One region of the Thioalkalivibrio sp. AKL8 genome, then DNA from elsewhere that is predicted to be linked to it. Evidence: predicted binding sites of a transcription regulator. Region 1 holds the regulator's gene; each other region holds the start of a gene.
The links. Region 1 encodes FliA, which starts transcription of late flagellar genes. Its sites were predicted from a motif close to GCTAAAGTTNNNNNNNNNNCNGCCGATA; they were not measured.
Positions count from the first base shown of each region.

Region 2: a site for FliA is predicted at 2,598-2,625, ahead of G335_RS0100535 (methyl-accepting chemotaxis protein). Genes of this name have one in related genera too.
Region 3: a site for FliA is predicted at 2,589-2,616, ahead of G335_RS0104520 (putative motility protein). Genes of this name have one in related genera too.

Region 1 covers NZ_AQYF01000009.1:429,687-435,142, forward strand. Annotated here, with positions in the region: gene G335_RS0111375 (chemotaxis protein CheA) at 1-242, opposite strand, end outside; gene G335_RS0111380 (protein phosphatase CheZ) at 287-1,063, opposite strand; gene cheY (chemotaxis response regulator CheY) at 1,159-1,539, opposite strand; gene G335_RS0111390 (RNA polymerase sigma factor FliA) at 1,581-2,348, opposite strand; gene G335_RS0111395 (MinD/ParA family protein) at 2,345-3,169, opposite strand; partial or broken gene flhF (flagellar biosynthesis protein FlhF) at 3,338-4,430, opposite strand; gene flhA (flagellar biosynthesis protein FlhA) at 4,474-5,456, opposite strand, start outside.
Region 2 covers NZ_AQYF01000001.1:122,411-127,866, forward strand. Annotated here, with positions in the region: gene G335_RS0100530 (GNAT family N-acetyltransferase) at 1-477, shown strand, start outside; gene G335_RS0100535 (methyl-accepting chemotaxis protein) at 487-2,502, opposite strand; gene G335_RS0100540 (ATP-binding cassette domain-containing protein) at 2,667-4,565, opposite strand; gene G335_RS14125 (hypothetical protein) at 5,125-5,313, shown strand.
Region 3 covers NZ_AQYF01000006.1:73,955-79,410, forward strand. Annotated here, with positions in the region: gene G335_RS0104505 (zinc-binding alcohol dehydrogenase) at 1-297, opposite strand, end outside; gene G335_RS0104510 (CDP-alcohol phosphatidyltransferase family protein) at 434-1,213, shown strand; gene G335_RS0104515 (YceI family protein) at 1,206-1,844, shown strand; gene G335_RS0104520 (putative motility protein) at 2,311-2,523, opposite strand; gene G335_RS0104525 (class I SAM-dependent methyltransferase) at 2,758-3,387, opposite strand; gene folE (GTP cyclohydrolase I FolE) at 3,667-4,320, opposite strand; gene G335_RS0104535 (DUF3429 family protein) at 4,345-5,151, opposite strand; gene G335_RS0104540 (NAD(P)/FAD-dependent oxidoreductase) at 5,274-5,456, shown strand, end outside.

The DNA.
Region 1 (5,456 bases):
TCGCCGTTGCGCAGCAGATTGAAGACGTCCTCGGCGTGATGACACACCGTCACCAGCGCATCCAGGCTCAAGAACCCGGCGCCCCCCTTGATGGTGTGGAAGCTTCGAAAGACCGCATTCAACAGATCCCGGTCGTCCGGGTTCTGTTCCAGGTCGATGAGTTGCTCGTTGAGCCCCTCCAGCAGTTCCCCGGCCTCGATCAGGAAGTCCTGAAGGATCTCGTCATTGGGGTCGATGGCCATTCAGTCTCTCCGGTCCCGTGGCGCCAGTCGTATGGGGGGCACTGCTAGAAGCCCAGGCTTGATAGCAGATCGTCCACCTCGTCCTGTCCTTGAACGACATCTGCGCTGGAATCTTGAGTCTTGGGCACACTGGGGCCGTGACCCTTGCGGTCCGCCTCGCGGTCTTCTTCGCCACGATCCAGGGACGCCTCGGCCGCTTCGACCTGCTCCATGCGCCCGCTGGAGAGCCGAATCAGGGTAACGAGGTTCTCTTCGAGGTCAGTCACCAACTGGATCACCCGGCGAATCACCTGGCCGGTAATGTCCTGATAACTTTGTGCCATCAGCACCTCGGAGAGCAGCCGCCGCAACTCCTCGGCGTCCTCGCCCGCCTGCCCGAAGAAGCTGTCCAGCTCACGCGCGAAATCGCGGAATTCGTCCACCGAGAGCTGCCGGTTGCGAAACCGCGTCCATTTGGCGGTCAAGTCGGCCGCCTGCTGGCTGAACGACTCGGCGATCGGCAGGCTCGACTCGATGGCGCCCATCGTGGCGTGCGCGGCCTGCTCGGTCATGGTGACCACGTAGTTCAGGCGTTCCTTCGCATCCGGGATCTCCGCCTGCGTCAGCTCCACCAGACGCGAGTCCCCACGGAAACTCTGCAAGGCCTCGTGAAGGTCGCGCGTCAGCTTGCCCAGTTCATCGAAGAGCTCGCGGTCGTAAGGACGCGCAAGATCCTGCACCAGCGCGCGCGCCGCCGCGTCGTCGCCCGCCTCGAGCGTCTGCACCAGTTGTCGGGCCAGCTCGAGCTGGCCGTCGCGTGGGGGGTGTTCCTGTTCAGTCATGAGGAGCCTCTTGCTGGTACGGCGCCGAAGGAGCCGGGTCACGCCCACCCGCGCAAGCGAGACGGACGTCGTCCGTATTCACCACCGGGCGATCCTTAGCCCTGTGCTTCAATACGTTCGAAGATCTTGTCGATCTTTTCCTTCAGCGTTTCGGCGGTAAACGGCTTGACCACATAACCGTTCACACCCGCCTCCGCGGCCTCCACGATCTGGTCGCGCTTGGCCTCGGCCGTCACCATCAGCACCGGCATCGACTTCAGGTTGGCATCCGCCCGGACGGCCTTCAGCAGGTCGATGCCCGGCATGTTGGGCATGTTCCAGTCGGTAATCAGGAAGTCGAAATCACCATTTTGCAGCATCGGCAGCGCGGTGCTGCCGTCGTCGGCTTCCTGCGTATTATTGAAGCCAAGATCGCGCAAGAGGTTCTTGATAATGCGCCGCATCGTGGAAAAATCGTCCACGATGAGAATTTTCATTCCCTTGTCCACACGTCACTCCGGGATTCGTAAGGTGAGTTTTAGAATAACTGCAAAGCCGCGCCGTCTTCGAGCCACGACCCCATGCGCGCGCGCAGCCGAATGACCGCCTGGCTGCGAATCTGGCTCACGCGCGACTCGGTCACGCCCAGAACAGCCCCGATCTCGCGCAGATTCAGTTCTTCGGTGTAATACAGCGAAAGCACCAGGCGTTCGCGTTCAGGCAGATCCCCAAGGGCCTCGGCCAACTCCTCGCGAAACTCGCCAGCCTCAAGGCTACGCGACGGCGAGACTTCCTGCCCCTCGATCACGCGATCGGCCCCGTCATCCCCGCCACCCAGATCGTCCAGTGCAAACAGATGGGCCCCGGCGTGGTCCTTGAGCATGTCGTAATAGTCATCGATAGGCACGTCCAGCTCGGCCGCCACCTCGCTCCCACGCGCCGCACGCCCCTCGCGGGCCTCGACACTCTGGATCGCGGCGGCAATACGCCGGCTGTTGCGATGCACCGAACGTGGCGTCCAGTCACTGCGACGCAACTCGTCGATCATCGCGCCGCGGATGCGGATTCCGGCGTAGGTGGCAAAGGTCGCCCCCTGCCCGCCCTCGAACTGCCGCGCCGCCTCCAGCAGACCGATCATGCCGGCCTGGATCAGGTCATCGACCTGGACCGAGGCCGGTAGACGGGCCATCAGGTGGTGCGCAATGCGATGCACCAGTTCAACGTGATCGGCAATCAGCTTCTCGTGTCCACCGGTCGCGGTGGACGTCGCCTGGTAGCCGGAAAGGCGATTACGCGTCGTCATCATGCGCTCTGCAGCATTCGTTCCACGAAGAACCCGACGCCCCCGTGGTCACCCCCACCGACTGGCCAGCGATCCACCGTGTGTGCCAGGTCGGCAAACGCCTTGCCAGCCGGACTGCCGGGATACTGCTGAACCACCGGCGCCCTTTTCTGCACGGCCTTGCGCAGATGTTCGTCCATGGGGATATAGCCGGCCAGGTCCAGGACCACCTCCGGCAGGTACTTGCCGCAGACGGTATTGAGTTTCTGCATCAGCCGCTCCGCCCCCTCGCGTCCGCTGACCATGTTCGTGACCATGCGGAAACGCCGCAGGCCGTGGTCACGGTGCAGCACCTTGATCAAGGCATAGGCATCGGTAATCGAAGCCGGCTCGTCGCAGACCACCACCAGGGTCTCCTGTACCGCCCGGCAGAACGAAGTCACCGACTCCTGCAGGCCTGCGGCGGTGTCCACGATCAGGACATCCAGCGGCCTGCGGTAGGCGCTGAAGGCATGGATCAGCCCTGCGTGCTCCGCCGGCGTGAGGTTCGCCATCGCCGCGATACCGGAGGCCGACGGGACCACCTTCACCCCGTCCGGCCCCTGGACCAGGACATCGTCCAGGCTGTCCACCGCGCCGGTCACCAGATCATGCAGGGTGCGCTCCGGGCGCATCCCGAGCAACAGGTCCACGTTGGCCAGGCCCAGATCCGCATCGAACAGCATCACCTCGCGGCCCAACCGGGCCAGGCCGACCGCCAGATTGACCGACACGTTGGTCTTCCCGACCCCGCCCTTGCCCGACGCGACCGCAATGACCTTCAACGGCTTGTTAGTGCGTGGCATAACGCCCCTTTCCAACCGGCTGAATCAGTTCCAGTGTTGCCGGCTCGGTCCCCTGCGCCGGGCGCAGCGGCGCGCGCGAGCGTCGCGGCGGTTCCATTTCGGCCAGCCGTTCGGCAGCCCAGGTCTCACGGGCATTGCCACCCGCCCGCGCGCCCTCCGCGTCGTCGTCCAGCGCCAGGCGGGTCAGATACCCCGTATCAACCCGGTGAAAATCCTCGGCGATGCGCTGGCCATCGCTCACGAACCCAAGTCCCAGGTGCTGATCCAGCAGGACCGACAGGACCTCGCCCAGCTGTTCTGCCTCGTCCAGCTTGGTCAGCACCAGCGCCGAGGGATCCGCCTTGCGAAACGCGTCCAGCACCCGCCGCAACGTACTGCCCTGGGTCGTGGCCGACACGACCAACCAGCTCTCGGCGCGGATATCCGGCGGCAGATGCGCGAACAGCGACTCCTCCTCCACCGTGCGCGGCGCCTGCCCAGCAGTATCCACCAGGATCAGGTGGCCATCGTCCACGCGCCGCGCCAGATCGCGCAGTTCGCGCGCATTCTGCAACACGCGCACCGAGATCCCCGCCATCTGGGCGAAGGCTTGCAACTGCCGTGTTGCACCGATGCGCTGGCTATCGAGGGTCACCAGCGTAACCGAATCCGGTCCCATCCGACGGATCTGGCGCAACGCGATCCGTGCCAGCGTGGTGGTCTTGCCGACACCGGTCGGACCCACCATCGCCAGCAGCCCACCCTCGTCCAGGATCGCCGGGCGATGCGTGGCAATCGCGCCCGAAAGCCGCGCGCGGAGACGCTCCCAAGCCTGCTCGGGGGAGCTGTCATCGAGGATGCTGCCCGCCAGGCTGCGCGCCAGCGATTCACTAAAGCCGCGGTCGATCAGGCGGACCTTGCATTCTGCCGCCAGCGGATGACGGGCCGCCCAGCGAGCCTCGTCACTCTCCGCATACTGACGCGTCATCAGGCTGCGCAGGTCACGCAACTCCTGGCGCATCGCGGTGAGCTCGGGATCGGCCGGCCAGGAAGGGGCCGCCGAATTCGGGGCGCGGTCGGCAGTACGCGCCTCGCGGGCCGGCTTTGCAGCCTCCGGCTCGCGCACCGGCTCCGAGGACTCGCCATCCTCCAGGGCGGCGACCACCTCCAACCAGCCATCCACCCGGCGACTGGAGAGGATCACGGCATCCTCTCCCTGTTGTTCGCGCACCTGACGCATGGCGTCGCGCATGTCCCGGGCCCGATATCGTCTGACATTCATGCTTTGATCTCCTGCGCCGCTCGCGCGGCGGAACCCCTATGTCTCATGCGGACTGCTTCGCCGTTTCTTCCTGACCGACCGTGGCCACTACCCGAATCCGCCGGTTGTCGGGGATCTCGGTAAACGCCAGGACGGTCAGGCTGCGAACCGCGCCGCGCAACCAGCCGGCAATCCAGGAACGGATCTCCGGTGCCACCACCAGGATCGCCGCTTGACCGGCTGTCTCCTGGCGGCGCGCCGCGTCCGCAACCGAACGCTGCAACCGTTCCGCCAGCCCGGGCTCCAGTCCAACCGTGCCACCCGAGCTGCCCTGCAGGGACTTATGCAAGAGCTGTTCCAGCGATGGGTCCAGGGCAATCAGTGGCAGCTCATCCTCCGGTCCCACAAGGTCCTGGACGATGGAGCGCGCCAGCGCGACGCGCACCGCTGCGGTCAAAGTGCCGGGATCCTGACTCTTCACCCCGTCGTCTGCCAGGGTTTCGGCGATCGTGCGCAGGTCGCGGATCGAGACCTGCTCGGCCAGCAGGTTCTGCAACACCTTCAGCACGATCGAAAGCGACAGCGTCTTGGGCACGAGGTTCTCCACCAGCTTCGGCGAATGCCGCGCCAGCTGATCCAGCAGGTGCTGTGCCTCCTCGTGCCCGATCAAGCGGTGGGCGTTCTCTCGGAACACCTGCGACAAATGCGTCGCAATCACCGTGGAACAGTCGACTACGGTATAGCCGGCGCCCTGGGCCTGGTCGCGATCCGACGGGTCGATCCACAGGGCATCCAGGTTGAAGGTCGGGTCCTTGGTCGGGGTACCCGGGACGGTGCCGAAGACCTCGCCCGGATTGATCGCCAGTTCGCGATCGGGAAACACCTCGGCCTCCGCCACAGTGACGCCCAGCAGGCTGATCCGGTAGGCGTTCGGGCTCAATTCCAGGTTGTCGCGGATATGCACCGGCTGCAGCAGGAAGCCGAGCTCCTGCGACAGCTTGCGGCGCACGCCCTTGATCCGGCCCATCAGCTGGCCGTCCTGGGTGC
Region 2 (5,456 bases), on a different contig from region 1:
GTCGGCATCCAGCCGGATGCGGCCAGTGGCCAGGTGAGCGGCGTGGTCCTGCGTGCGACCGCGCCCCGATTGCAGCCCCGGCTGCAACAAGCATTGGCGGCCTTTCGGCGCGACTGGCCGGCCTGGCATCCACGGTTCCTGCCGGACACGACCGCGGCCATGGTGAGCGAAGTCCTTGGGGATCAGGATGCGGAGGGAGATTGTCCCTTGCCGCCGGTTGACCCGGTGGCGGATCTGAAGGAGGTCCGAGCCTTTTCCCAGCGGGCGCGGCCCCTGGAGTGGGCGCTTCCCGCGTTGCTGCGGCAGTTGGCGGTGGCGCCGCCGGACGAGCCGGAAGGTCAGCTGCTCGAGGCGAGCCTGGCGCAGCCCATCGACTGGGACCGACTGGCACGCGAGCTGGAGGTTTCCGGGCGGCGCGGCGTCACCCGAAGGTTGCGTCGCGCCGCCCGGAACTGGCTGGAGGCCCGGAGCCTGTAACCCGCCCGGTCAGAGCCGGAACTGGGCCAGTGCCTGCTGGATCTCCTTCTCTACCTGCTTGAGCTCGTCGGAGGCGGCGCTGACGCGGTCGGCGGTATTAGCCGACTGATCCGCCTCGTCGGAGATCTGCACGATGTTGCGGTTGATGTCCTCGACTACCGTGCTCTGTTCGCGCGAGGCGACCGCGATCTGCTCGGTCATCTCCACGATCGTGGTCACCGACTGGCGGATCTGTTGCAGGGCACCGTTCACCTCGGAGGTGTGCTCCATGGTGGCCTCGGCCTCTTCCTGGCCGTGCTGCATGGCCTTCACCGCGCTGGTGGTGGCGGACTGCAGGCGCGCGATCATGGTCTCGATCTCGTCGGTGGATTCCTGCGTACGGGTCGCCAGCTTGCGTACCTCGTCGGCCACCACCGCGAAGCCGCGGCCGTGTTCACCGGCGCGGGCGGCCTCGATGGCCGCGTTCAGGGCCAGCAGGTTGGTCTGTTCGGCCACGCCGCGGATCACCTCGAGGATGGTCCCGATCTGCTTCGAGTCCTCGCCCAGCTTGGCCACGGTGTCGGCCGCCTGTTCGACCGTCCCGAGCAGCGAGGCCATGGACTCGATGTTCTTGCTCATCACCTCGGAGCCGTTGTTCACTGCATTCCCGGCCTCCTGGCCCGCCTGGGAGGTCGCATCGGTGTTGCGGGCGATCTCCTCGGCGCTGCTTTGCAGTTCGTTGATCGCGGTGGCGACGCGGTCGGTCTCGTCGCGCTGGCGCGAGACGGCCTCGCGGGCCTGGTAGGCCTCCTGGTTCAGGTTCTCGGTGGCGCGATTCAGCGTCTCGGTGCCGCCGCGGGCATTGCCGATGGCCTGGGCGATCTTGTCGGTGAAGCGGTTGAAGGCCCGGCCCAGCTGTGCGGTTTCGATCAGGCCGTTCTCGTCCAGGCGGCGGCTCAGGTCGCCGTCGCCGTCCGCGATCTCCTCGAGTGCCGCGGTCGAGTGGGCCAGGGCGCGCCGGACCACCAGGATGATGAACACCGCGCCGGCCAAGCCCAGAATCACGCCAATCAGGGCCAGTACGCCCTGGGTGGTCTGGGTCGCGCGCATGTCGGCGGTCAGGGCGGCGGCGCTGCGCTCGGCGCGATTGGTAATCCGCTCGCTGAGTCCCTGCAGGTGGTCACGCGCCTCGATTAGCACGGGCCCGATCTCGGTACGGATCAGGTAGGCGTCTTGCAGCGCCTGTTCGCTGCCGTGGATCTCGATCAGGTCATCCAGCGCCGTGTTCTGGGTGTCCAGCGCCCCCTGAAAGTCCTCCAGCGCGATCTGCTGTTCGAAGTCCAGCTCGTCGAACTGGTCCATCAGCTGTGCGGTGATGTCGTTGGTGCGAGTCGCGAACAGTCGGACATTCTCGCGGAAGGCATCGTCACGGAAGGCGATAAAACCGCGCAGGTTCGAGGTGACCTGCACCACCGACATGCGCAGGTCATGCAGGGTGTCGAGACGATCCCAGGACCGCTGGAAGCGCGGGAGGCCCATCTCGGCGCTGATCATCATGTTGGTCTGCTGGGTCATCTCGCGGCTGGCAGGGTTGGCCCGGGCATTGGCGATTCCCAGCGCCGGCATGTTTTCGGCGGCGTTTTCGGCAACCTCGATCAGTCGGTCCTCGAAGCTGGCGAACTGGTTGACCAGGCGGCGGACCTCGGTTGCGCTGGCGGACAGTTCCTCGTCGGCAGCGATCACCGGGTTGTCGTTCAGGGCGCGGGTTGCGCCATCGAGGTCACGCATCGCGTTTTGCCACGCGTCGCGGTGGGACTGCTCCTCGCTCATCAGGTAGAACCCGAGAAACGCAGCGCTCTCCTGCAGCAATTGCTCGACGTCATTGACCCGGGCTACCGCCGGGTAGTCGGCCTGGGTGAGCTGTTCAACCCCTTGGCTGCCCGTACTCATCGCGCGCAGGGCCAGCAGGGAGTTGATGATCAGGATGGCGACCACCAGGCCAAAGCCGGCAATCAGTAGCCCCCGAATGGAGAGTTTGTCCAGCATGCGATGACTCCTTCTGGGCGCCTTGTGTCCGGCGCTTCACGAACCGGCCGCGGCCATTACGACCGCGGACTCGAAAGGTGGTGATTCAACCCCTGTTACGGCCGGCCGCGCTCAGAGTTGAGCCGGTTATTCAGGGAGTCGCCGGAGGATAGACGTGCCGGGGCTTAGTCGGATTCCAGCTGTTCCCAGCGCTCGTAGCAGAGGGCCAGTTCTGACTCGACGGCTTCGAGCCGCGCCTGCAGTTCGCGCATGCGGTCACCGTCGCGCAGGGCATCCGGCTCGGTCATGGCCGTGGTCAGGCTTTGCTGTTCCTGTTCCAGGGCCTCGATCTGTGCCGGCAGGGCCTCCAGTTCGCGCGCGGTCTTGTAGGACCGTTTGCGTGGGGTCGTCGGTGCCGGCTCGGGTGCGGGCGCCGCGGGTTTCGCCGCGGGCTCGGCCTTCGCGGTCGCTCCGGACTCGCCCTCCAGCAGGCGCCGGGTGACCCGTTCGGGCAGGTCGGACCAGCCGCCGACGAACTCCTCGACCGCGCCATCGCCCGGCAGGACCAGGGTGGAGGTCGCGACGTTGTCGAGGAAAGAGCGGTCGTGACTGACCACGATAACGGTGCCGGTGTACTCGATCAGCAGCTGCTCCAGCAGCTCCAGCGTCTCCACGTCCAGGTCGTTGGTCGGCTCGTCGAGCACCAGCAGGTTCGCCGGGCGCAGGAACAGCTTCGCCAGCAGCAGGCGGTTGCGCTCGCCCCCGGACAGCGCCGATACCGGCTGGCGGGCACGCGCGGGCGGGAACAGGAAGTCTTCCAGATAGGACAGGATGTGGCGGCTCTCGCCGTTGACCATGACCCGGTCGCGGCCCTCGCCGACCGCATCCTGAACCGTGGTCGCCTCGTCCAGACGGGCACGGGCCTGATCGAAGTAGGCGATCTCCAGCTGGGTGCCCAGCTTGACGCTGCCTGCGAGCGGCTCCATCTGGCCCAGGAGTCCGCGCAGCAGGGTGGTCTTGCCGGCCCCGTTGGGTCCGACGATGCCCAGGGCATCCCCGCGCTGCAGCAGCAGGTTCACGTCGCGCACGATGGGCGTGTCGTAGCCGAAATCGGCGTGTTCCGCCTCGATCACCAGGCGTCCGGAGCGCTGCTCCGGACTCAGCTTCATCTTTACCTGGCCGCCGCGTTCACGGCGTTCGGCACGCTTGCGACGCAATGCCTGGAGTGCCCGCACGCGGCCTTCGTTGCGGGTGCGTCGCGCCTTGATGCCCTGGCGCACCCAGACCTCCTCCTGGGCCAGCTTGCGGTCGAACTCCGCGCGCTGGGTCGCCTCCGTTTCCAGCCTTTCGGCCTGGCGCTCGCGGAAGGCCTCGATGGATGGTGGGTGCTCGTACAGATGCCCGCGGTCCAGCTCCAGGATGCGCGTGGCCACGCTCTCCATGAACTGGCGATCATGGCTGATGAACACCACGGTCAGTCCGCTCTCGATCAGGAACTGTTCCAGCCAGCGGATCGCGGCCACGTCCAGGTGGTTGGTGGGTTCGTCGAGCAGCAGCAATTGCGGGCGTTGCACCAGCTCGCGCGCCAGCCACACCCGTCGCTTCAGCCCGCCCGACAGCGCGGCGAACTGCGCCTCGGGATCCAGGCTCAGGTGCGAAATCGTGGTCTCTACCCGGTTCTGCAGGCTCCAGCCGTCGATGGCGTCGAGTTTCGATTGCACCGGCCCCATCTTGTCCAGGGCGTCCATGTCACCCGATGCAGCGGCCTGGCTCAGGTGGTGGAAGCGTTCCAGCAACCGGCCGGCCTCGCCGAGGCCCTCGGCGACCACGTCAAAGACCGTCCCTTCGATTCCGGGCGGTAGTTCCTGGGTCAGGTAGGCGGTGGTCAGGCCATCCTGGCGGGTCAGTTCGCCGGAATCGGCCTGGGCTTCGCCGGTGATGACCTTGAGCAGGGTGGACTTGCCCTCGCCGTTGCGCCCGGCGATCGCGACGCGTTCGCCGGGCTCCAGGCTCATGTTGACGCCATCGAGCAGGGAGGCCATGCCGTAGGCCAGGTGGATGTTGCGCAGGGTGAGAAGTGCCATTCGAATTCCGGTCGCGAGCAAGTGTTGTTGCGGGCGTCAAGACTATCACCTTGGCGTGCCGTAGCGCGCACCGTGAGGCCTTTCAGGCTCGCCATCCCGGAGCGCGAATTGCGTTCTTTCTACTGCCTGCCGGGAGAGGCCGGGCCTGGTTCGCCATCTGGTGTTTACGGTGCTTTCGTCCGGCCGCCTGCCAGGCGCTGACTCGCCAGCGCGCCGCGAGGTACTTCTTTTCTCGTGCAAAGAAGTACCCACGAAACACGCCCGACTGCCGCGACCCCGGCCCGCTGCGCGGGCCGGGGTTTCCCTCGCTCCGAGGCTTTTCGCGGGCGGCGCTGAACTCGCTGCGCCTTCGGCTCCGCTCAGACATCCAGCGCCTTGAATCCCGCGAAAAGCCTCTCCACTCGGCGCGACGACAACGGGGAGGCAGGTCCAAACAACGGCTATCCCAGCGTTCCTGCCGGTGGATGATGGCTAGGTCTTCGAGCATCTTTGGCACGCTCGGCCTGCGGCCATGGCGTGCCGCGCCCGCGAAGCGGGCGCCGGGGGGGCGTAGGATGTGATGAGCGCAGCGAATCGCATCGGGATTTCGCGCGGCGTGGGAAACGGTGCGTTTCGCTGCGCTCAACCGCACCCTACGGGGTGCGGGCTGGTTGCTGGTGTCTGGATACCGCCTGTTTTGGCCTTCTTCTCCCGTATGGAGCCCCTCGCGGAGGGCGTGATGGGCCGGGAGAAGGCGCTGGATGTCTGAGCGAAGCGCAGCGTAGCGAGTTCAGCGCCGCCGGCCCAGCGCGTCCGGAGCGAGGTTCCCGGGCGAAATCCGGGTGCCCTTCTTTGGGTACTTTCTTGGGCAAGCAAGAAAGTCCCTCGGGGCGCGCTGGCGAGTCAGCGCTC
Region 3 (5,456 bases), on a different contig from region 1:
GAGCGGCGCATCCCCTTCGTCCCCCGCCTCGACCGTTCCGACGCTGATGTATCCGTACTTGACCGGCCCGGGGAACTCGCCCGCCTGGAACGGCGCGCGCATTGCCTGATGCTGGCTCGCGGGGACCCGGCCATGAAAGACCAGCGACTCGGTCCCGCGACTGATCGCGGAAAACTGCGTGCGCACCCGCACCTCCCCCGACACCGGCTCCGCCAGTGCCTCCGGGCGCAGTTCGCCCGTGCCGGGACCGACCACCCAGAAGGCCTGTTCGGGAGCCGGCGTGTTCACCGGAAGCACTGCAAGGTCAGGGTGCAAGGCGGCGTCATCATCCGCGCAGTGTGGGCGAAGCGTATTCCAAGCGGCAACTCCCGGCGCGCGGCGTGGTCGCAAGGCAAGGCCCCGGAGACCTCCCACGGAGGGCTACAATCCCCCCATGGAATCATCCACCGCCAAACGTCGCTCCGCGGCGCGGATACGGACCGGTCTCCGCGTCTGGGCGGCCGACGGGCTCGTCGCCGGCCTGCTGGGCCTGGTCGTCACGGCAACGCTGATGCTGCACGCCGAACTGGGACCGCACGCAATCATCGGCTTTGTCGTGCTCTGGTTCATGCTCGGCGCCCTGCTCGCCACCACCACCCCCCCGGACGGACTGGCCCGGGACGGGCGTGGCCCCGGCCCGGCCAACCGGGTCACGCTGCTGCGCGCCGCCCTGACCGCACCCCTGGGGGCCCTGGTATTCGCCCCCCCTGCCACGGGTGACCCATTGCTGGCCCTCTGGGTGATTGCGCTGGCGGGTCTGGCCCTGCTGCTGGACGGGCTCGACGGGGCCGTCGCGCGGCGCACCGACAGCGCCACCGCATTCGGCGCCCGCTTCGACATGGAATTGGACGCAGCGATGATCCTGGCTTTGTCCGTGCTCGCCTGGCAGATGACCGCGGTCGGCCCCTGGGTGATCCTGATCGGGCTGATGCGCTATGCCTTCGTGCTGGCCGCCCGCCCCTGGCCCTGGCTGGCCGGGGCGCTGCCACCCAGCCGCCGCCGCCAGACCGTCTGCGTGCTGCAGACCGTAGTGCTGCTTCTGGTGCTGATCCCCGGCCTGCCCGCCAGCGCCGCCATCACCATCGCCCTGGCCGGCCTGCTGGCCCTCGGCCTGTCCTTTGCCGTGGATATCCACTGGCTCTACCGCCACCGACCGGAGGTGTGTCATGACTGACGCCCGCAACCACCGCTTTTCCAGCCGCCTGCGCTCCGCGCTCCTGACCTGCCTGATGACCGCGACCTTCGCCCTGCCCGCTGCCGCCCTGGCCGATGCCGACCGCTGGGTCATCGACCCCGACCACTTCGCAGTCGGTTTCCTGGTCGATCACGCCGGCTACGCCAAGGTCATGGGCATGTTCCTGGAGGCCGAGGGCGAGTTCACCTTCGACCCGGACTCGGGCGAACTGGAGGGCGGCTTCTTCGTCATCAAGACCGACAGCGTGTTCACCAACCACGCCGAGCGCGACGACCACCTGCGCAACGAGGACTTCCTGCACGTCGAGGCGTACCCGGAGATGCGCTTCACCGCCACGCGCTACCAGCCCACCGGCGAGAACACCGGGCGCCTGAGTGGCGGCCTGGAGCTGCTGGGCGAGACCCGCACCATCCATCTCGACGTGACCATCAACAAGGTCGGGCGCTACCCGTTCCCGCTGGGTGGCCTGTTCGGCCGCCCGTACGTGCTGGGGGCGTCGATGCGTGGCAGCTTCGATCGTTCCGATTTCGGCATGACCTACGGCCTGACCCGCGACATCGTTGGCGACGAGGTCGAACTGATGATCGAGTTCGAGGCGCAGCGGCAGTAACGGACGGCCGCCTGAATGGGTTCACCACGAACACTCAAAGAGACGAAGGAAACACCGGGGCGTGTAACCACAGAGGGCACCCAAGGCACGGAGCATGGAAGGCTCCCGGCCTGCCGCGCAGGGCGGGCGCGACGGCTCTGGACGGAAGACCGCGTGATCGCGGGGTCCGGGGGCATCCGGACGCAGCGGCTCCGACACCCGGGACCAAAACACTCCCGCGTCATCCCGGCCGTAGCGCAGCGCAGAGCCGGGATCTCCAGCCCATGACCCCCACGCCGCCGCGCACCCCCGCGAGATCCCGGATCACCGCTTCGTGGTTTCCGGGATGACGATGTAGGAGGCGCCTGGAGACACGGGCCCGCACGGGCCTTGAGCCTGGCTGACGCTCGTTGCTAATCAGGAAACGAAAAGGCCCCGGGTAGTAACGCGCCGGGGCCTTGCAGGGCGAAAGGACTGGGGGGGGGCGTCAGGCGGTCGTGTTGATGTTGGTGCCCACGTTTGCCGGCAGACCCTGCGTGGCGGCCTGCATCTCGCCAATGTCGGGCAGTGCCTCCAGCATCGACTGAGCGGCCATCTCCTGCGACTCCATCGCCTTCTTCTGCAGGGCCACATCTTTCTGCATGGCCAGCTGCTGCTGGCTTTGCTGGGTGGCCGTTGCGGCAATCGCGCTTGCGTCCATCCTGGTACTCCCGAAATCTGAATGTACAGGCCCGCCAGCGCTCAGGACGACGGACCTGCCCCCGGTGACGGCCGTATCCCGCAAGACTTGAGCCTCCATGCACGATTTTTTCGCACGCGGGAGAATTTTCAACGCACAACCGCACGAACGACCATCAGCACCGGAACTCTCGTCGCCGATCCTTCCCCTTCTTCCCGCCTGCGTGCCCTTCGTGGTGAACAAGGTCCTCGACCTTCAATCAGTCTTCCCGGCGTTGTGTCCGGCAGGACCTTCGGGCGCTCGGCAGACCCGCGCGGCAAAGCGCCGCATCACGCCACGGGCCACGCGATCCTCGGGTTCGATACAGAACCCGGCCTGCTCCACCGCGGCCTCGGTATCGCGATTCGGATGGCAACCGCCGGTGACGCAGGTCCAGGCCGGCTGCACCCGGTCCTGCGCCCGTCCCAGCAGCGGGCGGGTGTGGCGCACATGCTCCAGCATGCGCAGCGCGCCGCCGTCCGCCAGCACCCGGCGCACCTCGCCCAGAGCCCGCGGCGGGTCCTGGACGCTGCAGAAAACCAGGCCGGAGACCACGCTATCGAACACCCCATCCGCAAATGGCAGCGCCTCGGCCTTCGCCACCACCAGCGGGACCGTCGGCGCACGGCGTCGCGCCCACCGCAGCGCGGCCAGGTCCGGATCCATGCCGATCACTTGCGTCGGATCCGCGTACAGCGGCAGATCGCGCCCGGTCCCGCAGCCGACCTCCAGCACCCGGCCTTCGGCGCCCTCAACCAGGCGCCGTCGCCAGCGACGCAGCCCCAGAAGATCGGCACCGGCCATCAGGCCGTCATACAGCCAGGGGATCTGTTCAAGACCGCGCATCGCGACTCCGTGGGTGCCAGGGGGGGGAGAAATGTGACGCATGCCACATTCTTTCGGCGGGTGGCAGGAACCTGTTTCCACAGTCCCTGTCCACTTATACAAGTTGCGGAAATCATCGGCTCGTGGCAACGGCAGCCGGTGATCCGCCGTTCGGACGCAAACCCTCCATCACACGGGTGTCCGAATGATCTTTGGCCCGGCGTCTTCGCCGGGCCATTTTTTTGTGTGGCCGCTCCGACCGGTACAGGCTGACGCGTTCGCGCCAGCACAGCGTCCCCCTCAGTTGCCGGTACGCCCGATCAGGTTGAGGAACTCGCGCCGGGTGCGGCCGTCCTCGCGGAAGGCGCCCAGCATCACCGAGGTCGCCATGGAGGAGTGCTGCTTCTCCACCCCGCGCATGGTCATGCACATGTGCTTGGCATCCACCACCACGCCAACCCCCTTGGCCCCCGTCACCTGCATCAGCGCCTCGGCAATCTCGCGGGTCAGGCTCTCCTGGATCTGCAGCCGTGCAGCGAACATGTCCACGATGCGGGCAATCTTCGACAGGCCGATCACCTTGCCATCGGGCAGGTAGGCGACATGCACCTTGCCGATGATCGGCAGCAGGTGATGCTCGCACAGGGAGTACAACTCGATATCGCGCAGCAGGACCATCTCGTCGTTATCGGACGAGAACAGCGCATCATTCACGATGGTGTCCAGGTCCTGCTGGTAGCCACGCGTCAGATATTGCATGGCCTTGGCTGCGCGCATCGGCGTGTCCCGCAGGCCCTCGCGTTGCGGATTCTCGCCGAGCCCGGCGAGAATCTCGCGGTAGTGCTCGGCGAGTTGTTCCGGGGCGGCCAGCGGCTGGCCCGAGGCAGGGGTGGCCGTCGGCTCGTCGGCCATGCGGTCATCTGCGTTCATCGATGGTTCCTTGTTCTCGTTCATTCTCGCGTTCTTCCTCTTTCCTGCTCAGGCCGCGATGGTGACCGCGAGGCCGGAGGCCAGGGCCAGCATCGCGCCCACGGTCAGCACCAGGCGCAGACCGAGATAGCCACGGGGCAACGCCCGCCGTTGCAGGCTCAGCCGATCCACCCACCACACCCCAAGAAACAGCACGGCCAGCGTCATCAAGGCCTGCGGCAGCGGCTGCAGCACCGCCAGCCAGGCCAGGACGGACGGCACCACCGCCCACACCGGCGCCGAGAGCGGACCCACCCGGTGCTGCCGATCCGCCAGATAGATTCCCCAGTGGACCGCCCCCAGGAACGACAGGATCACCGCACCATAGAGCGCCAGGGCCTCCAGTGCGAAAACCTGCCATTCGGGCTGGGCCATCCAGGCCCCGATGCCGAAGAACGCGAAGGGTAGCAGCCCGGCGTACCCGAGCACCTGCAACGCAGGTGCCGGGGTATCCGGTCGCGCGCCCTCGCCGCGCGCCTGCAGGGCCCGGTGGCCCAGGTACTCGCGCAGTTCAGGGAGGCCGCCGATCACCCCTTCGCGCGTCACAAACAGCGGCAGCACCGCGGCGCCGGTGGCCTGTTGCAACGCATGGAACTGCTCGCGGTTATGGGCCGAGCCCATGCCCCACTCCAGCCGCTGCCAGCGCCCCGGGGCCGTCGCCTTCAGAAGCGCCTCGGCATCCCGGAAATCCGACAGCCCGGAGGTGATGCCCACGATCTCGTGGGTCGTCAGTGCATCGCGCACCTCTGCCGGCCACTCCGGTGCGCCCGCTTGCGCCTGCTTGTCTGTGTTCACGATCCGCGTCTCCCGCTGCACCTGTTTCGCGGTAAACCGCCCTCCTATTGGAAGCCGGGGAACTTTTTACCGCCACCATTTACAAATATTGTACAGTTATTGTATAAGATGTACATCGCCCTGCGGCCCGGAGATCCACCACCATGCAACGCTCGCGCATCGCCGTCATCGGCGGAGGCATCGCCGGCCTGTCCGCCGCCTGGATTCTGCAGACCCGGCACCAGGTCCAACTGTTCGAATCGGAACCGGAGCTCGGCGGCCATGCCCATACGGTGGAGGTACCCGATCCGCAGGGCCACACGGCCATTGATACCGGCTTCGTGGTC